One region of the Pantoea folii genome, then DNA from elsewhere that is predicted to be linked to it. Evidence: predicted binding sites of a transcription regulator. Region 1 holds the regulator's gene; each other region holds the start of a gene.

Region 1 (5,129 bases):
GCGATACCGTTGCCAATGCCAGTACTGCCCATACGTTCGCGAGTCAGAATGGCTTCAAAAAGTGTCTGGTGCGGCAGATTGAGCTGCTTCGCTGCCAGCTCGCTGATAATTTCCAGCGCGCGTTTTTTACTCTGGCAGTGTACGCCGCTACGGGTACAGTCCAGTGAGAGGACCGAGCTCAATTCCAGTGTCAGATCGTTGTTCATCATCGTTTCACTTGCGAGTTCACATAGCCGCAAGGTTAACGCCATTCATAACACAATGGCGAGTCTCCCGTTGGCGCTTGCGCAGATGACAAAACGGGGCGGTTAACCCGCCCCATTTGCGCTCTGAGTGCCGAATCGGTCAGCACTCTGCAAGCATGAAGGTTAGTGTTTTTTCAGTTTGTCTTTGTGTTTGGTCAGCTGACGGGAAAGCTTGTCGATTAACCCGTCGATGGCCGCGTACATGTCTTCCGCTTCCCCTGTGGCGTGCAGCTCTCCGCCGTTGACGTGCAGTGTTGCTTCCGCAATCTGCGTCACCTTCTCCACTTTCAGAACAATATAAACCTGATTGATACGATCAAAGTAGTGTTCCAGTTTGGCAAATTTGCTATTTACAAATTCGCGCAGCGGTTCAGTGATTTCAACATTCAGTCCGGTCAGGTTTAGCTGCATAGGTCTTCCTTCTTCGTTCGGTCAAACCAACTGCTTACGCTGGTTTGATGGCGGTATAGATAAAGACTCGCGATATTTAGCAACCGTACGTCGCGCCACCATGATGCCCTGATCGGATAACATGGAGGTGAGTTTGCTGTCGCTCAAGGGTTTTGCGGGGTTCTCCGCGGAGATCAATTTCTTCACCAGGGCACGGATCGCCGTGGAAGAGGCTTCGCCACCGCCTTCGGTATTCACATGGCTGGAGAAAAAATATTTTAATTCAAAGATGCCACGCGGGCTGTGCAGGTACTTTTGCGTGGTCACACGGGAAATGGTGGATTCATGCATGTCCACGGCCTGGGCGATATCTGCCAGCACCATCGGCCGCATGTATTCCTCGCCCTGTTCAAAGAACGCCTGCTGCTGCTCGACAATACAACGCGTCACTTTGAGCAGTGTGTCGTTGCGGCTTTCGAGGCTTTTAATCAGCCATTTGGCTTCCTGCAAATTACTGCGAATGAATTGGCTGTCGCTGTCGTTACGTGCGGAACCGCCCATCGCGGCGTAATGTTGATTGATCTTCAGGCGCGGCAAGCTGTCTGAATTCAATTCAACGGTCCAGCGCTTACTGGTTTTACGCACCAGTACATCAGGAATCACATACTCGGGTTCGCTGGTGTTGATCGATTGGCCGGGACGGGGATCGAGTGACTGAATCAGCAGCATCGCGTCTTTCAGCACTTCTTCCTTGAGGCGTGTTATACGCATCAGGCTGCGAAAATCGTGGTTGGCCAGCAGATCCAGATGTTCACTGACGATCAACCGCGCTTCTGCCAGCATTGGCGCATCGGCAGCGTATTGTGAAAGTTGCACCAGCAAGCAGTCACGTAGATCACGTGCACCGACACCGACAGGATCAAAGCGCTGAACACGCTTCAGCACCGCTTCAACCTCTTCCAGCGTCAGCTCTTCATCACCAATGCTGTCGCAGATGTCCTGGACGGAAACGGTGAGATAGCCCGTGTCATCAATGGCGTCGACAATTGAAGTGGCAATCGCGCGGTCGGTATCCGTAAACGGCGTGAGCTCCACTTGCCACATCAGGTAGTCCTGCAGTGACTGGGTGGTTTCGCCTTGATAAACCGGCAGCTCATCATCCTGGTAATCGGTACCCGTGCCAGAAGGCGTTCCCGCGGTGTAGATTTCATCCCAGGTGGCGTCGAGTGGAAGCTCCTCGGGCATCTCTTTCTGTTCGAGGGCTTCACGTGTGTCTAACGAGTCGCTCTCCTGATGCTCACGTGAATCGACTTCTTCATGCAGATCGGTTTGCTCAAGCAGCGGATTGCTTTCCAGCGCCAGTTGCAGTTCCTGCTGGAGTTCAAGCGTAGAGAGTTGCAGCAGACGAATGGCCTGCTGCAACTGTGGGGTCATCGCCAGCTGTTGGCTGAGCCTGAGTTGCAAACCTTGCTTCATAATTCTGCTTGAATTTCCTAAGCAAATGTCGTGAATAACGACACCTTATCAGAGTCTGAACTCTTCGCCCAAATAAACCCGTTTAACCTGCTCATCTGCAAGAATTTCATCCGGCGTGCCATGCGCGATCAGATGTCCCTGGCTCACGATGTAAGCACGTTCGCACACCGCAAGCGTTTCACGCACGTTGTGATCGGTGATCAACACGCCAAGACCGCTGTCGCGTAGGTGTTCGATGATTTTTTTGATATCGATGACTGAGATCGGGTCAACACCGGCAAAAGGTTCATCCAGCAGGATAAATTTGGGGTTGGCTGCCAGAGCGCGAGCGATTTCAACACGGCGGCGTTCACCACCGGAAAGCGCCTGCCCCATGCTGTCACGCAGATGCTCAATGTGGAACTCTTCCATTAACTCATTGGCACGATCCTGACGCTGCTCTTCCGTTAAATCATCGCGGATTTGCAACACCGCCATCAGATTGTCGAACACGCTTAGACGGCGGAAGATTGACGCTTCCTGCGGCAGATAGCCAATACCACGGCGCGCTCGCGCATGCAGCGGCAGAATACTGATATCTTCGTCATCGATCACGATGCGGCCTGCATCACGCGGCACAATCCCGACAACCATATAGAATGTGGTGGTCTTGCCGGCACCGTTTGGACCCAGCAGGCCGACAATCTCGCCAGATTTTACCTGCAGGCTGACATCTTCCACCACGCGGCGGCCTTTATAGGCTTTCGCCAGGTTTTCAGCGACTAATGTGGCCATAGCGATCAGTTACTCTTTTTAGGGCTCGTGGACGAGCCGTTTTTGTCCTGCAACTGCGACGGCACCAGTACGGTGGTGACGCGTTTGCTTTCGCCCTGGCTAAATGCCTGCATTTTCTGCTCTTTCACCAGGTAAGTGATGCGATCGCCTTTGATGTTGCTGTCCAGCTGCTGAATGAAGGCATTGCCCGTCAGTTCAACGAAATCGTTCGCCAGCTCATAATGCAGTTTTGAGGCGTGGCCCTGCACGGGTTTGCCGTTATCCTGCATCTGGTAGAAAGTGGCGGGAGCGCCGTAGGCATCCACGATAGTTTTTTTACTGTCGCCACCTGGACGTGTGACCACCACTTTGTCAGCGGTGATTTTGATTGAACCCTGGGTCACAATGACATTGCCGGTAAAGGTCGCTACGTTGCCTTGCAGATCCAGCGCCTGATTCACCGAATCAATATTAACGGGTTTGTCAGAGTCTCCCGTCAGGGCCAGCGCGGGCAGGCTGGTCGCCAGTAAGGCGCTTACCAACAACAACTTAAGGCTGTTTTTGTTCATTTTGGATTTCATAGGAAGTTTTGACCTTTTCAAGCAGCTGGGCATTCTTGGTTCGTAAATTGCCGCGCATCTTCATGCCAGTGGAATTAAAACTGCGGCCAAATAGGGTGACTTGATCGTCAGATGTCACATCCTGGGTGACCAGATTAACCTGAGCCGTATCGGTAATAATGCGCTCAAGTTGAGAATCCTGGGTCAGGGAATTCACTTCGACGTGACCATATAGATACAGCATACGATCTTTGGTCAGCTTTGCCTTATCGGCACGTATAGTCCAGGTGGGCACTTTATTTTCATCATACGTGGTTGCAACCGGATTATCGAACCAGCTCACCTCATCTGCCGCAAAGTAAGTCACTTTATCCGAGATCAGTTTGTACGCCAGCGCGCCCGTGGGGTTATACACCACAGAATGGGACTTCTCGCTGGTATAGCTTGGCTCCTGGCTATTGGTCGCCACCGGCGCTTCGCTATCGTCCTGGTTGGTGAGATTCCAGCCGATCAGCACCAGGGCAATCAAGGCCAAAATCAGCGTTATCCAACGCCTGCTCTTACTCATACTGATTGCCCTTTGGCATCCTCAAATTTGTTCTGCGCCATCAAAATCAGATCGCAGAGTTCACGTACCGCACCACGGCCACCGGCAATACGGGTGACGTAGTGTGCACGAGGTAATAACACGGGGTGGGCATCGGCGACGGCCACACTCAAACCGGCCTCCGCCATCACAGGCCAGTCGATCAAATCATCGCCGATGTAAGCCACTTGCTCAGCAGATAATGACAGTTTATCCAGGAGTTCACGCCACGCCAAAAGCTTATCTGATTGTCCCTGATAAAGATGCGTAATGCCGAGCGTCTGGCAACGATCTTCCAGCAGCTTCGCTTTGCGGCCAGTAATAATAGCCACTTCGATATCAGAGGTCAGCAGGCAGCGAATACCATAGCCATCACGGACGTTAAAGGCTTTCAATTCTTCGCCGTTGTTGCCCATGTAAATCACGCCGTCAGACATCACACCGTCCACATCGCAAATCAGCAGGCGAATCCGCGCCGCCCGAGCCATTACCTCGGCACTCACCGGGCCATAGCAGGTATCGATCATCGTGGTTTCAACACTCATTATTTGTTCCTGTTCAAACTACGCCAGCGCGCAGCATGTCATGCATATGTACCACACCGAGCAGACGATCGTCATCGGCGACCAGTACCGCAGTGATGTTTTTGTTTTGCATCAGATTCAGTGCGTCAACAGCCAGCATATTCGGGCGCACGCGAATCCCGCCGCGCGTCATCACATCCTGAATGCTGGCTGACTGGAAATCGATGCCCATATCGAAGATGCGGCGTAAGTCGCCATCAGTGAAAATGCCTTCGATTTTCATCAGGTCGTCAACAATCACCGTCAGGCCGAGGTTTTTGCGCGTAATTTCCAGCAACGCATCCCGCAGCGACGCATCGCGGCTGACGTGTGGGATCTCGTCACCACTGTGCATAATATCGCTCACGTGTAGCAGCAGTTTGCGGCCCAGTGCGCCACCGGGATGCGAGAGCGCGAAGTCTTCCTGAGTAAAGCCGCGTGCTTCCAGCAGGGCAACTGCCAGCGCATCGCCCATCACCAGCGTGGCGGTAGTACTGGAGGTCGGTGCCAGACCGAGCGGGCACGCTTCCTGTGGAACCTTAACGCATAAATGCAC
Region 2 (5,129 bases), on a different contig from region 1:
CCTGATCCTCGACGATGCACTATCCGCGGTGGACGGTCGCACAGAGCATGAAATCCTGCACAACCTGCGGCAGTGGGGCAAAGGCCGCACATTGATCATCAGTGCGCATCGTTTATCGGCGTTGACCGAGGCCAGTGAAATTCTGGTGCTGCAACAAGGTGCGGTGACTCAGCGCGGCGATCATGACAGCCTGCTAGCGAAAGAGGGATGGTATCGCGATATGTACCGCTATCAGCAACTCGAAGCGGCGCTGGATGAAGATGAAATCGCAGAGGAGGCGAATCATGGCTAAATCGCAACGTTTGTGGCCAACCCTGAAACGCCTGCTGTCATACGGTAAACCCTGGCGAAAATCGTTGTGGGTGGCGGTTGGCATGCTGTGGATCGCGGCGGCGGCGGAAGTCACCGGCCCGGTGCTGGTGAGCTACTTCATTGATAATTTGGTGGCGAAACACCAAATGCCTTGGGCCATCGCCATCGGGCTGCTGGTGTGCTTTATTTTGCTGCAACTGCTGGCTGCAGGTTTGCACTATTTCCAGGCGCTGCTGTTTAATCGCGCGGCGATTGGTGTGGTGCAACAGTTACGCGTGGACGTGATGAACGCAGCACTGCGTCAGCCGCTTAGCGCCTTTGATACCCAGCCGGTGGGGCAGATTATCTCGCGCGTCACCAATGATACTGAAGTGATTAAAGATCTCTACGTCACGGTGGTAGCCACCGTGCTGCGCAGTGCGGCACTGATTGGCGCAATGCTGGTGGCGATGTTCTCGCTCGACTGGCGCATGGCGCTGGTGGCGATTGTCATCTTCCCGCTGGTACTCACGGTGATGCTGATTTATCAGCGTTACAGCACGCCGATTGCACGTCGTGTGCGTAGCTATCTGGCGGATATCAATAATGGTTTCAATGAAGTGATCAACGGCATGAGCGTGATCCAGCAGTTTCGCCAGCAGGCGCGCTTTGGTGAACGCATGGGCGAGGCCAGCCGCTCACACTATCTGGCGCGCATGGAAACCTTGCGGCTGGATGGCTTCCTGCTGCGTCCGTTGCTAAGTCTGTTTTCGACGATGATTCTCTGCGGGCTGCTGATGCTGTTCAGCTTTGCCACACCCGGTGTGTTTGAGGTTGGCGTGCTTTACGCCTTCATTACCTATCTGGGACGCCTGAATGAACCGTTGATTGAGCTCACCACGCAGCAATCGATGCTGCAGCAGGCGGTGGTTTCCGGCGAGCGTATCTTCGAACTGATGGATGCCACTCAACAGGGATACGGCACGGATAACCTGCCGTTGGCCTCAGGGCGTATTACCTTGCACGATGTCAGTTTTGCCTACCGCGACAATCGGGATGTACTGAGCCATATCAGCCTCGAAGTGCCGGCGCGCGGTTTTGTGGCGCTGGTGGGGCATACAGGCAGTGGCAAAAGTACGCTGGCGAATTTACTGATGGGATATTACCCGGTGACACGCGGTAGCATCGAGCTGGATGGTCGCCCTTTACCGCAGCTGACGCATGAAGCGTTGCGGCAAAGCGTCGCGATGGTGCAGCAGGATCCGGTGGTGCTGGCGGATACCCTGTTAGCCAACGTGCGGCTCGGGCGTGACATCCCGGAAGAGCAGGTGTGGCAGGCACTGGAAAAGGTGCAGCTCGCTCCGCTGGCTCGCTCAATGTCGGAGGGCATCCACACGCGATTGGGTGAGCAGGGCAACAATTTGTCGGTCGGGCAAAAACAGTTACTGGCGCTGGCGCGGGTGCTGGTTTCGCTGCCACAGATTTTGATTCTTGACGAAGCGACCGCCAATATCGATTCCGGCACCGAGCAAGCGATTCAGCATGCGCTGCGTGCACTACGCCAGCACAGCACGCTGGTGGTGATTGCACACCGTCTTTCTACCATCACCGAAGCGGATCAGATTTTGGTATTGCACCGTGGTCAGGTTGCCGAGCGCGGCACGCATGCGCAGTTGCTGGCTCAACAGGGTCGTTACTGGCAGATGTATCAGCTGCAGCAGGCGGGTGATGAACTCGCGGCGAGCATCCCCGCACAAGCAGAAGGGTGAATTGCACCTTTTTTGCGCAGATTTATCGGATTGTTCTGTATTGATGCACTCCTTTGAGGCTTGAAGCACCAAAGGAGTGCAATATTGCAACACCTTTCTTTTGCCCTATCCCCAAACTGAGCTACCCATCACATAACGAAGCGCGATACAGCGCGTCTATGCCGCTGACTTCTCCCCTTTTTTAATTTGTGGCACAGCGTTTGCTTATATCTCCTCGTGTCCGCGAGACTCACTCAATTTATTATCTGGAGGGGAACGTATGAAGCTGGTTACCGTGGTAATCAAACCATTTAAGCTGGAGGACGTGCGTGAAGCCTTATCCTCCATTGGCATTCAGGGACTGACTGTTACCGAAGTGAAGGGGTTTGGTCGCCAGAAAGGTCACGCAGAGCTTTACCGCGGTGCCGAGTACAGCGTGAACTTCCTGCCAAAAGTTAAAATTGATATCGCGATTGCGGACGATCAACTCGATGAAGTGGTGGATGTCATCAGCAAAGCCGCTTACACCGGCAAAATTGGCGACGGCAAAATCTTCGTCGCAGAACTGCAGCGCGTTATTCGTATTCGTACCGGCGAGACCGACGAAGCAGCACTGTAACTGGGGCTCTGAATTGTGATGGGATGGAAAGAAATGAATAAAATGATGACTAAGTTGGGCCTCACCAGCCTGGCACTGTTACCGTCTCTGGCCATGGCGGCAGCACCTGCCGTTGCGGACAAAGCGGATAACGCCTTTATGATGATCTGTACCGCTCTGGTACTGTTTATGACGATTCCGGGCATCGCCCTGTTTTACGGCGGTTTGATTCGCGGCAAAAACGTCCTGTCGATGCTGACCCAGGTTGCCGTGACTTTCGCATTAGTCTGCGTGCTGTGGGTGATTTACGGTTATTCACTGGCCTTCAGCGAGGGCAACGCCTTCTTCGGTAACTTCCAGTGGGCGATGCTGAAAAATATCGAGCTGAAAGCGGTGATGGGCAGCTTCTATCAGTATATTCACGTCGCGTTCCAGGCTTCCTTCGCCTGTATCACCGTGGGCCTGATTGTGGGCGCGATTGCTGAACGTATTCGCTTCTCAGCAGTACTGATTTTTGTGGTGGTCTGGTTGACGCTCTCTTATCTGCCAATCGCACACATGGTGTGGGCTGGCGGTCTGCTGGCGCAAGACGGCGCGCTGGACTTCGCTGGCGGTACCGTTGTTCATATCAACGCAGCCGTTGCGGGTCTGGTGGGTGCTTATCTGGTGGGCAAACGTGCTGGCTTCGGTAAAGAAGCGTTCAAGCCGCACAACCTGCCAATGGTCTTCACCGGTACTGCGATTCTGTATGTGGGCTGGTTCGGTTTCAACGCCGGTTCTGCTTCTTCAGCTAACGAAATCGCAGCATTGGCTTTCCTGAATACTGTTGTGGCGACTGCAGGTGCGGTGCTGTCATGGGTGTTCGGTGAGTGGGCAATGCGTGGCAAACCTTCTCTGCTGGGTGCGTGTTCTGGCTTTATCGCCGGTTTGGTTGCTATCACCCCGGCTTGTGGTTATGTCGGTGTCGGCGGCGCGCTGATTATCGGTCTGGCCGGTGGCCTGGCAGGTATCTGGGGTGTGACCACCCTGAAGAAATGGCTGCGTGTGGATGACCCGTGTGATGTGTTCGGTGTGCACGGCGTGTGCGGTATCCTGGGTTGTATTCTGACCGGTGTGTTCGCCTCCTCTTCACTGGGCGGCGTGGGCTACGCAGAAGGCGTGACCATGGGCCATCAGGTTTGGGTTCAGCTGTTCAGCTGCGGCGTGACCATTGTCTGGTCAGGTGTTGTCGCCTTCATCGGCTTCAAACTGGCGGATATGATCGTTGGCCTGCGTGTTCCAGAAGATCAGGAACGTGAAGGTCTGGATGTGAACAGCCACGGCGAGAACGCTTACAACCAGTAAGAAATGCGCAGTAGAAGAGCAGTGCGCTAAAATTATAAAAAGACGAGGGGGCGATAATATCGCCCCTTTTTTTATGCGTCGCGTTGGCGCATGACGCCTTCCTGAACGGTGGTTGCGACCAGTGTCCCATCCTGCGTGTAGAACTCCCCACGTACAAACCCACGTGCACCTGAAGCTGAGGTGCTCACCACGCTGTATAGCAACCACTCTGAGAGGTCGAACGGGCGGTGGAACCACATGGAGTGGTCAATCGTCGCCACCTGCATGTCAGGCTCTAAAAATCCTTTACCGTGCGGCTGTAGTGCCACAGGCAGGAAGTTGAGATCCGAGGCGTAACCCAGCAGGTATTGATGAATGCGGCGATCGTCCGGCAGCTTGCCGTTGGCACGAATCCACACCTGGCGCATCGGCTCATCAACACGGCCCTTGAGCGGGTTATGGATTTGCACCGGCCGGATATCCAGTGGACGTTCAGCGAGAAACTTTTCTTTGAGTTTGAGCGGCAAATGGGCTGCCAGTTTTTGTGCCAGGTCCTGCTCCGAGGGGAGATTGTCCGGGCCTGGCACCGACGGCATGCGGTTCTGGTGCTCAAATCCGCTTTCGGGTGCCTGGAATGAGGCTGTCATGTAGAAAATGGGGTGACCATTTTGCACCGCGCTGACACGACGCGCGCTGAAGCTTTTGCCATCGCGCAGGGTTTCGACATCGTAAATGATGGCTTTTTCGCTATCACCAGGACGCAGGAAGTAGCTGTGGAACGAGTGGATGATGCGCTGTTCCGGCACGGTTTGTTTTGCTGCGTATAACGCCTGACCGACGACCTGGCCGCCAAACACCTGGCGCAGGCCGAGATCTTCACTTTGGCCGCGAAACAGGCCTTCTTCGAGTTTTTCGAGATCGAGTAAATTAAGCAGGTTTTGCAGTGCCTGGCTCATAGCAGATTCCTCTGGGGGGCAATCGCGTCAGTGTGAAAGATCCGACCAGTTTCCGTCAATGATTTTGCCGTGATTTCAGCGAGCTGGCAGCGCTTTTGGGCGCAATCCGGTTTTTTGTGCCAGAATTAAGGGCATTCGGCGGTTGAAAAGCTACCCAACAATTTGTCCGCCGACAATCATAGTGTTCATAAGGAGACGACATCGATGAAACTC
Region 3 (5,129 bases), on a different contig from region 1:
ACGATAGTGCCACCTTCGTCACCCAGCGCCTGCAACGCATTACGCACTACGTTGAGTAGCACCTGCTCAATCTGATCGGGATCGTGTGGCAGCTCGGGCAGGCTCGGGTCGTAATCACGCACCAGCGAGACATTGTCCGGCAGCTCCATCGAGACCAGATTCACCACGCGCTCCGCCACCTGATGAATGCTTTGTGTGACGTGCATACCGGGCTGTTGGGGCCCCAGTAAACGATCAACCAGATTACGCAGGCGGTCCGCCTGTTCGATAATAATCCGGGTATATTCATGCAGCGAAGGATCGGGCAGAGCACGCGTTAATAACTGCGCGGCGCCGCGTAAACCTCCGAGCGGGTTTTTAATTTCATGCGCCAGTCCGCGCACTAAATCACGTGCAGCGACCTGCTGAGCATGTTGCAGCTGTTCCTGGCTGAGACGGCGTTGATTATCCATCGGCGCCATTTCAAGCAGGATAAGACCATCGGGTAGACGCTGTGCGGTCAGCGACATAATGTGCGCGCGGCCATCGACCACTAACGTCACTTCGCTGTCGGTAAAGCCCTGGCCTGCTCCAAGACTCTCGCTCATCACCTCAATATTCAGCGAAAAATAGCCGGTTAATTCCGGTAATGGCGTGCCGAACAATTTGCGTGAGCTTTGTGCCAGTAATTGCTGCGCTGCCGGGTTGGCATAATGGATAACCAGATCGTTATCGACCAGCAAAATACTGTTGATTAGAGAGTTAAGAATCTGCCCCGCGTCGGGCAATGTGCCAGTTGCCATACAGCGTTCCTCTGCACTAATTTAGTGCATTATAGCCTTTTGGGACTGAAAACTATCATTCGAACGATGAATTCGCGGTGAAAAAAGCCCATCCGGAGATGGGCTAAAGTTTCCACGGCAACAAAAAAACGTTCAGGTTATTTACGCCGCCAATCAGCGGCGTGAAATGCGCTGAAATTTTTTAAATTAAACGCTGTAGTACAGTTCGAACTCAACTGGGTGCGGAGTCATGCGCACGCGGTCAACTTCTGGCTTACGCAGTTCGATATACGCGTCGATAGCGTCATCAGTGAACACGCCGCCACGGGTCAGGAACTCGCGGTCTTCGTTCAGTGCGTTCAGTGCTTCTTCCAGAGAACCTGCAACTTTTGGAATCTCAGCTTCTTCTTCCGGTGGCAGGTCATACAGGTTTTTGTCCATCGCATCGCCAGGGTGGATCTTGTTGATAACACCATCAAGACCCGCCATCAGCAGCGCGGTGAAGGCCAGGTATGGGTTAGCCGCTGGATCCGGGAAGCGTGCTTCGATACGACGTGCTTTCGGGCTCGCAACCACTGGGATACGGATTGAAGCTGAACGGTTACGTGCTGAGTAAGCCAGCATAACAGGTGCTTCGTAACCCGGGACCAGACGCTTGTAAGAGTTGGTGGTTGGGTTAGCCAGGGCGTTGATCGCTTTAGCGTGCTTGATGATACCGCCGATGTAGAACAGAGCAGTTTCAGACAGGCCGCCGTACTTGTCGCCAGAGAACAGGTTCACGCCGCCTTTTGACAGGGACATGTGGCAGTGCATACCAGAACCGTTATCGCCGAACATTGGCTTAGGCATGAAGGTTGCAGTTTTGCCGTACGCGTGAGCAACGTTGTGCACCACGTATTTGTAGATCTGAATTTCGTCAGCTTTTTTGGTCATGGTGTTGAAGCGGGTAGCCACTTCGTTCTGACCAGCAGTAGCAACTTCGTGGTGGTGAGCTTCAACCACCAGGCCCATCTGCTCCATGGTCAGACACATAGCAGAACGGATGTCCTGAGCTGAATCGACTGGTGGAACCGGGAAGTAACCGCCTTTCAGACCTGGACGGTGACCTTTGTTACCGCCTTCGTATTCTTTACCGGTGTTCCATGCCGCTTCGATATCATCGATAGCAACGTGTGAACCTGAAGTAGAAGAACCGAAACGGATGTCATCGAACAGGAAGAACTCTGGCTCTGGTCCAAACAGCACGGTATCCGCGATGCCAGAAGAACGCAGGAACTCTTCTGCACGTTTAGCAATGGAGCGTGGGTCACGGTCGTAGCCCTGCAGCGTGCCTGGCTCGAGGATGTCACAACGGATGATCAGCGTTGGATCTTCGAAGAAAGGATCCATAACTGCAGTGGTCGCATCCGGCATCAGCACCATGTCTGATTCGTTAATGCCTTTCCAGCCACCGATGGATGAGCCATCGAACATTTTGCCTTCTTCGAAGAAGTCAGCGTTAACCTGGTGAGCAGGGATAGTAACGTGCTGTTCTTTACCTTTGGTATCGGTAAAACGCAGGTCAACAAACTTAACTTCGTGCTCGTTCATCATCGAGAGGACGTGTTCAGCGGACATACTTAAACTCTCCTGGAAATGGTCATAATCGTCATGGTGAGAGAACTTCGTTGCCTGGAATGTGTCACGCTTACTGACCACCCCTAACCAAGATCTCGGCAAGCTCTTTTCAACCGTTGTATAACTGTCGTTTTCGCTTGAAAGATATAAAGCGAATTCTGTGCCAACTTTATTACAATGGTAAAAATGGCGCTGTGACGCGCTCTTTCGTGAGTCGGTCACTGCACCAGTATGGATGAGGTGCACTAATTTGGTGCTCCATAGATCAAATATCGCCCCAAAAAGGTGCAAAACACCATCGCAGTGCAGATTAATGCACCGTAATTGGTGCTAAAAAACAGCACTAAGAGAAACTTTAAGGGAATACTGTGATCATGTTCAGTCTTTCGCTTAATCCGTGTACAATACCGCGTTATTTCTATAATGCCTGAGGCAAAGCTGTGATCGAAAATTTGCGTAACATCGCCATCATCGCGCACGTTGACCATGGTAAGACCACCCTGGTTGACAAGCTGCTACAACAGTCCGGTACTTTTGATGCTCGTACCGAAGCGACTGAGCGCGTAATGGACTCCAACGATTTGGAGAAAGAGCGTGGGATTACCATCCTCGCAAAAAACACCGCCATCAAATGGAACGACTACCGTATCAACATCGTTGATACCCCAGGACACGCCGACTTCGGTGGTGAAGTGGAACGTGTTATGTCCATGGTGGACTCGGTGCTGCTGGTTGTAGATGCGATGGATGGCCCTATGCCGCAAACCCGCTTCGTAACCAAAAAAGCCTTTGCTCATGGTTTGAAGCCGATTGTAGTCATCAACAAAGTTGACCGTCCGGGCGCGCGTCCTGATTGGGTTGTTGATCAGGTGTTTGACCTGTTCGTTAACCTCGACGCGACTGACGAGCAGCTGGACTTCCCTATCATTTATGCGTCAGCGCTGAATGGTATCGCCGGTCTGGATCACAACGACATGGCAGACGACATGACCCCGCTGTATCAGGCGATTGTGGATCGTGTTTCTCCACCACAGGTTGAAGTTGAAGCCCCACTGCAGATGCAGATCTCGCAGCTCGACTACAACAACTACCTGGGCGTTATCGGCATTGGCCGCATCAAGCGCGGTAAAATCAAGCCGAACCAGCAAGTCACTATCATTGATAGCGAAGGCAAAACCCGTAACGGTAAAGTCGGTAAAGTACTGGGCCATCTGGGTCTGGAACGTATCGAGAGCGCCGAGGCTGAAGCAGGCGATATCATCGCTGTCACCGGTCTGGGCGAGCTGAACATCTCTGACACCATCTGCGACACGCAGAAGGTTGAAGCGCTGCCAGCCCTGAGCGTTGATGAGCCAACCGTAACCATGTTCTTTAACGTCAACACTTCACCTTTCTGCGGTAAAGAAGGTAAGTATGTGACTTCGCGCCAGATTCTGGAGCGTCTGAATAAAGAGCTGGTGCACAACGTGGCACTGCGTGTTGAAGAAACCGAAGATTCAGACGCATTCCGTGTGTCTGGTCGTGGTGAGCTGCACTTGTCTGTTCTGATCGAGAACATGCGTCGTGAAGGTTTCGAACTGGCGGTATCCCGTCCGAAAGTTATCTTCCGCGAATTCGAAGGCCGTAAACAAGAGCCATTCGAAAACGTGACCCTCGACATCGAAGAAACCCACCAGGGTTCTGTGATGCAGGCGATGGGTGAGCGTAAAGGCGATCTGAAAAATATGGATCCAGATGGCAAAGGCCGTGTACGTCTCGACTACATGATCCCAAGCCGCGGCCTGATCGGCTTCCGTAACGAATTCATGACGATGACTTCAGGCACTGGCCTGCTGTACTCCACCTTCAGCCACTACGACGATGTGCGTCCAGGCGAAGTGGGCCAGCGTCAGAACGGTGTACTGATCTCTAACGGCCAGGGTAAAGCAGTCGCATTCGCACTGTTCAGCCTGCAGGATCGCGGTAAGCTGTTCCTGGGTCACGGTGCTGAGGTTTATGAAGGCCAGATCATCGGTATTCACAGCCGTTCTAACGACCTGACAGTTAACTGCCTGACCGGTAAGAAACTGACCAACATGCGTGCGTCAGGTACTGATGAAGCGACCACTCTGGTTCCACCGCAGAAAATGACGCTGGAGCAGGCTATCGAGTTCATCGATGATGACGAACTGGTAGAAGTGACTCCGCAGTCAGTCCGTATTCGTAAACGTCACCTGACCGAGAACGACCGTAAGCGTGCGTCTCGCGGCGGTAAAGAGTAAGCGAAACAGTCTGATATTTAAGCCCCGCATCGCGGGGCTTTTTTGTGCCTGCAACCCGCTGCAACGCTCGCTTTGTGAAAGTTGTCCCCGATTCCAGAACGCTTATTTCCCCCTCATCGTACCTGTTCAGTCATGCTTTTTGCCGCTAAAGTGAATGATCCAGGGAATAGAAGGAGAGGCGTCATGCTGTACATCTTTGATTTAGGCAATGTGATTGTTGATATCGATTTTAATCGTGTGCTCGGCGTCTGGAGTGACCTGGGACGTGTGCCGCTGGCGACCTTACAAAGTCGCTTCCAGATGGATGAAGCGTTCGAGAAACACGAACGTGGTGAGATCAGCGATCCCGAGTTTGCGGCGCGTATCTGTGATCAACTGGATATCGCCTTGAGCTATCCGCAATTCACCGCGGGCTGGCAGGCGGTGTTTGTCGGGGTGCGTCCGGAAACGCTGGCGATCATGAACACTCTGCGCGCTAAGGGTGAGCGCG
Region 4 (5,129 bases), on a different contig from region 1:
ATACCCGCCAGCACAGGCAATACTTCACCGCGCTGGCGTTGCAAATCGACCTGATCCGCTTCGCGCAACATGCGCTGACCGGTGACTTCGGTCCACGCATTGAGTGCAGGATTGTGCTGTTCAATGGCGTTCAACGTCTGTTGCGCCACTTCACGGGCGCTAATATCACCTTGATTCAGCGCATGATTGAGCGCTTTGATGGATAACGATGCCAGTTTCATGGATGAAACACTCCTGCCACTTCCAGACGGTCATCCAGCGGGAAAGCCATGAGCGGTTCAGCCATGGCGGCGATGCGATTGAACTGCACCAGCAATTCAGTGCGACGTGCTTCGTCCAGCTCCAGAGCCAGAATCTGTTCCATTTGAGCGATATAAGCCGCCCAGTCCGGTTGCGAATGCATGATGGTTTCCTTTAAAAGCCGGCTGCGCTGCCGTTGCTACGTGGATCGAAGGCACCTTCCAGCATGCCGTTATTGTGTCTGACGATGGCGCCAGCGTGGCCGACGACTTCGCTGAAATCAGGCAACAGCTCAACGTCATGACCGAGTTCGCGCAACTGCTGCACCGTTTCTGCTGACATACGCGCTTCGAGTTTGAGAGAGTCAGAGGATTGTCCCCAGGTTCGCCCCAACAACCAGCGCGGTGCACTGACCGCCTGTTGAAGTGGCTGTCCCTGAATTACGTGGCGGGTAAAAATTGCTGCCTGCGTTTGTGGTTGGCCATCGCCCCCCATTGATCCGTAAACCATCGTGCGACCATCTTTCAGGCGCGCAGCCGCTGGATTTAAGGTATGGAACGGTTGTTTACCGGGTTTTAGTGCCAGCAGATGGCCCGGTTGCAGGCTAAAGGCTGCACCGCGGTTTTGCCAGGTAATGCCTGTACCCGGTAGCACGACGCCGCTGCCAAATTCGTGATAAATGCTCTGGATAAAGGAAACGGCCAGCCCGCTGCTGTCCATCACCCCCATCCATACGGTATCGCCAGGACCTCGCCCGGTTCCCCACGGCGCGGCTTGTTGGTCATTAATTTGCGTTGCCAGTGTGGAAAGATGATCGGCATCGAGCAGGTCTTGCACATTGAAGTCGATATGGCGCGGATCGGTGATGTGTTTGTCGCGCAAGGCAAAGGCTTTTTTAGTGGCCTCAACAATGCGGTGTACGGTTTGTGCTTCATCGGCCTCCGCCATGTTCAGGCGGTCGGTGATACCCAAAATCGCCAGCGATACCAAACCCTGCGTTGGTGGCGTCATATTCCAGATGTCACCTTCACTGTGTGCCAGATGCAGCGGCGTACAGCGGCGCGCGTGGTGTTTTTGCAAATCTTCCAGGGTGATCGGCATCCCCAGCGCGGTCATCTCACGTGCCAGATGGTGGGCCAGTTCGCCGCGATAGAAACTCTCCAGACCCTGTTCACTCAACACGCTAAGTGTATTGGCAAGCGCGGGCTGGGTAAAACGGCTACCGGCACCAGGCACGGTGCCGTCAGGCAAGAAGGTCGCAGCGAAGCCGGGTTGATCAAGCAATTCATGTTGCTTTGCGGCAGTGGCTGCAGCCTGCGATGCGGTAACAGGAATGCCATCGGCAGCATAGCGAATGGCGTCACGCAGCAAACGGGCTAACGGCAACCGCGCAGAACCTAGCTCTTCAGCTAGCGTTAACGCCTCCTGCCAGCCACTCACCGTGCCTGCTACAGTGAGCGCTGCTTTAGGACCGCGATGCGGAATATGGCTTTCGCCGTGATAGAAGTCGAGGTGGGCGAGTGAGCCTGCTGCGCCACTGGCATCGATAGCGATAGGATCGCCATTGGGCGGCACGACCAACCAAAACCCATCGCCACCCAAGCCGTTCATGTGCGGATAGACAACCGCGATAGTGGCCGCTGCCGCTACCATCGCTTCGATCGCGTTACCGCCTTCGCGTAAAACCGCCAGTGCACTTTCACTGGCAAGATGATGTGGGGTGACGGCCATGCCGAGCGGGGCCATGTTGCTCTGTATCATAGTGAACTCTTCATTGTTGATTCTTTTGTAGGGTGTGAATGGGGTTGGTGTTGGTCATAAAAAGTGACCCTACAAATCCGTGAGGTGATCTAAGCAAGAGCTGTTCCAGTTTTGGGTTGGGCATCAATGTGGATCGATTTGTGCTAGCTTGTGATGAAACGAAAGTTACAGGACCAATGATGAAACAGCTTGATGAACGCCTTCGCAGTCACTATCCGCAACTGTCGCCGCAGGAGCAGCGTATTGCCGATTTTGTGTTTGACCATTTTGATGACCTGATCAGCTACAACAGCGCAGAGCTGGCGCGGCTGAGCGGGGTATCGAAGGCGACAGTCAGCCGCCTGTTTAAACGTCTGGGCTATGAGAAATACAAGGACATGCGTGATGAGCTGCGTACGCTGCGTCAGAGTGGGATGCCCCTCACCGACAATCGCGATGCAGTGCAGGGCAATACCTTACTGTCGCGTCATTACAAGCAGGAGATGGCCAACCTGACGCAGTGGGTGAACAGCATCGACCCGCAGCAGTTTGGCGAAGTGATTCAGGCGCTGGGTGCTGCAAAGCGGGTGTTTATTATCGGCATGCGTAACGCCTATCCGGTGGCATTGCACCTGCGTCAGCAGCTGATGCAGGCGCGTCCGCAGGTACATGTGTTACCACAACCCGGCCAGACGCTGGGCGAGGAGCTGGTGGATATCACACCCGAAGATATTGTGGTGGTGATGGCCTTCCGCCGCCGTCCACGCATTATCCGCCCGCTGATGCAGCAGCTGCAGCAGAGCAATATTCCGGTGCTGGCGCTGTGCGAGCCGCAGGCGCAGGGTATTATCACGCTGGCACAATGGCAGCTGTGCGCGCCGCTCGATAGCGTCTCCGCCTTTGATAGCTATGCCTCGGCGATGAGTCTGATCAACCTGCTGGCAAATGCACTGCTGCATGAAATGCTGTCGCAAGGCCGTCAGCGTATTCATCAAATTGCCGATCTTTATCAGCACCTGGATGAACTGGAACACCGATAGTGGGCACCACTTTGGTGCTTTGCACCTTTTTTGATCGGGTTTTAATACGGGCGTAATGCCCGTTTTTATCGCCTTAAACTCCGTGTTTATTCGTTTTTCTTCCCTTTGCGCCCCACACCCTGCGGTTGGCACATTAGTTGCAAATCGTTTTATCAAGAATCTTTTGTTTCACGATAAACTCACCGGGGTGCATAATGAAAAAAGTTTTACTGGCAGTCGCAGGCGCAGCATTGCTGATGGCTCAGGTCGGCAGTGCGATGGCCGATCAGCTACAAGACATTCAGAAGCGTGGCGTCATCCGCATTGCGGTGCCGCAGGACTTCCCGCCGTTTGGTTCAGTCGGTACCGATTTACAGCCACAAGGCTATGACATCGACATGGCCAAGTATCTGGCGAAGCAGATGAAACTGAAGTTGCAGCTGGTGCCGGTCTCCAGCGCCAACCGCGTGCCTTATCTGCAAACCGATAAAGTGGATCTGGTGATCTCCAGCATGGGCAAAAACGCCGAACGCGAGAAAGTGATCGATTTCAGCCGTGCCTATGCGCCGTTCTTCCTTGGGGTATTTGGCCCGAAAGGTGAGCCACTGAAAGATGCTGCAGCGTTAAGCGGTAAATCAATTGGTGTGACGCGTGGCGCGGTGGAAGACATGGTGCTGAGCGATGTGGCGCCAAAAGATGCGCAGGTGAAGCGTTATGAAGATAACAACACCACGCTGTCAGCTTACCTGTCAGGTCAGGTGCAGTATGTCGCGACCGGTAACCTCGTGGTGGCTGCCATTGCGCGCCAGAACGCAGAAAAAGCGCCGGTGCCGCAGTTCATGCTAAAAGATTCACCGTGCTTTATCGGCCTGAAGAAAGATGAGCCAGCGCTGAAAGACAAAGTGAACGTGTTGATTGAGCAGGGCATTAAAGACGGCACGCTGAACAAACTGTCAGAAGAGTGGCTGAAAGCCCCACTGCCAGCTAACCTCGGCGCATAACGCAATGATTGGGCAACTCAATTTTGCAGATCTCTGGCCGCACTGGCCAGAGTTACTGGCAGGGCTGTGGGTCACGATTCAGATAACGGTGCTGGCCACCGTCGGCGGGGTGAGCCTGGGGATTCTCGGCGCGGCACTGCGCAGTGGCAAACCGAGCTGGGCGAGTCGCATCTGGGGCGTTTATGTCGAACTGATCCGTAATACGCCATTCGTGGTACAGCTGTTTTTTATCGTCTTTGGTTTGCCCAATCTTGGTCTGAAACTGACGGCGGGCGAAGCAGCGCTGCTGGCGATGTTGATTAACCTTGGCGCGTACAGCACTGAAATTATCCGCGCCGGGATTCAGGTGACGCCGAAAGGGCAGTGGGAAGCGGGCCGTGTGCTGGGGTTGACCCGCACGCAGACTTTTATCCGCGTGGTTCTGCCGCCGTCGCTGCAACGTATTTATCCGGCGCTAGTCAGCCAATGCATCATTGTGATGCTGGGTTCATCGGTGGTGTCGCAGGTGTCGTACGAAGAGCTGACCTTCGCCGCCAACCTGATTCAGTCACGCACTTTCTTGAGTTTTGAAGTCTATCTGGTGACCACGTTGATCTACCTGGCGTTGTCGATTGCCATGCGACAGCTGCTGCTGGCGCTGGGGCGTAAATGGTTTGGAGCGCAGCCCGCATGACAACCTTTACTGACTGGGACATCCTGCGCAACCTGCTGCTGGCGGCGCGCTGGACGATTTTACTGTCGCTGGTGGCCTTCTTTGGCGGCACGCTGGTGACCTTACCGCTGCTGTTTTTACGCCTGCTGAAGCGCCCATGGTTGACGCGCCTGATTCGCTGCTACACCGAACTGTTTCAGGGCACGCCGTTGTTGATGCAGCTGTTCCTCGCCTTCTTTGGCGTCGGGCTGTTTGGCATTGATGTGGCGCCCTGGACCGCCGCTTCGCTGGCATTAACTTTCTACACCAGCGCATTTTTGGTGGATATCTGGCACGGCAGTATTCGTGCGCTGCCGAAGGGCCAGTGGGAAGCATCGCGTTGCCTCGGACTGACTTTTGGTCAAACGCTGTTTCGCGTGGTGGCACCGCAGGCGATTCGCATCGCCATCGCGCCGACCGTGGGCTTTGCCGTTCAGG

Evidence for each region. Region 1 encodes sigma-54, which starts transcription at its own class of promoters, with help from an activator protein. Its sites were predicted from a motif close to GTTGGCACANNTTTCGCTNT; they were not measured.
Region 2: a site for sigma-54 is predicted at 2,248-2,267, ahead of glnK (P-II family nitrogen regulator). Genes of this name have one in related genera too.
Region 3: a site for sigma-54 is predicted at 2,527-2,546, ahead of glnA (glutamate--ammonia ligase). Genes of this name have one in related genera too.
Region 4: a site for sigma-54 is predicted at 2,092-2,111, ahead of AC1MDE_RS14550 (gamma-glutamyltransferase family protein). Genes of this name have one in related genera too.

Annotation. Positions count from the first base shown of each region.
Region 1 covers NZ_JBWXON010000014.1:13,872-19,000, forward strand. Annotated here, with positions in the region: gene ptsN (PTS IIA-like nitrogen regulatory protein PtsN) at 1-206, opposite strand, end outside; gene hpf (ribosome hibernation promoting factor) at 369-656, opposite strand; gene rpoN (RNA polymerase factor sigma-54) at 678-2,111, opposite strand; gene lptB (LPS export ABC transporter ATP-binding protein) at 2,160-2,885, opposite strand; gene lptA (lipopolysaccharide ABC transporter substrate-binding protein LptA) at 2,891-3,445, opposite strand; gene lptC (LPS export ABC transporter periplasmic protein LptC) at 3,414-3,992, opposite strand; gene kdsC (3-deoxy-manno-octulosonate-8-phosphatase KdsC) at 3,989-4,555, opposite strand; gene kdsD (arabinose-5-phosphate isomerase KdsD) at 4,569-5,129, opposite strand, start outside.
Region 2 covers NZ_JBWXON010000011.1:6,096-11,224, reverse strand. Annotated here, with positions in the region: gene AC1MDE_RS13825 (SmdA family multidrug ABC transporter permease/ATP-binding protein) at 1-292, shown strand, start outside; gene AC1MDE_RS13820 (SmdB family multidrug efflux ABC transporter permease/ATP-binding protein) at 285-2,060, shown strand; gene glnK (P-II family nitrogen regulator) at 2,320-2,658, shown strand; gene amtB (ammonium transporter AmtB) at 2,692-3,981, shown strand; gene tesB (acyl-CoA thioesterase II) at 4,053-4,916, opposite strand; gene AC1MDE_RS13800 (YbaY family lipoprotein) at 5,121-5,129, shown strand, end outside.
Region 3 covers NZ_JBWXON010000020.1:101,327-106,455, reverse strand. Annotated here, with positions in the region: gene glnL (nitrogen regulation protein NR(II)) at 1-782, opposite strand, end outside; gene glnA (glutamate--ammonia ligase) at 969-2,378, opposite strand; gene typA (ribosome-dependent GTPase TypA) at 2,819-4,639, shown strand; gene yihX (glucose-1-phosphatase) at 4,823-5,129, shown strand, end outside.
Region 4 covers NZ_JBWXON010000011.1:165,496-170,624, reverse strand. Annotated here, with positions in the region: gene AC1MDE_RS14560 (AtzE family amidohydrolase) at 1-221, opposite strand, end outside; gene hpxX (oxalurate catabolism protein HpxX) at 218-403, opposite strand; gene AC1MDE_RS14550 (gamma-glutamyltransferase family protein) at 415-2,001, opposite strand; gene hpxU (MurR/RpiR family transcriptional regulator HpxU) at 2,181-3,020, shown strand; gene AC1MDE_RS14540 (transporter substrate-binding domain-containing protein) at 3,215-4,000, shown strand; gene AC1MDE_RS14535 (amino acid ABC transporter permease) at 4,005-4,673, shown strand; gene AC1MDE_RS14530 (amino acid ABC transporter permease) at 4,670-5,129, shown strand, end outside.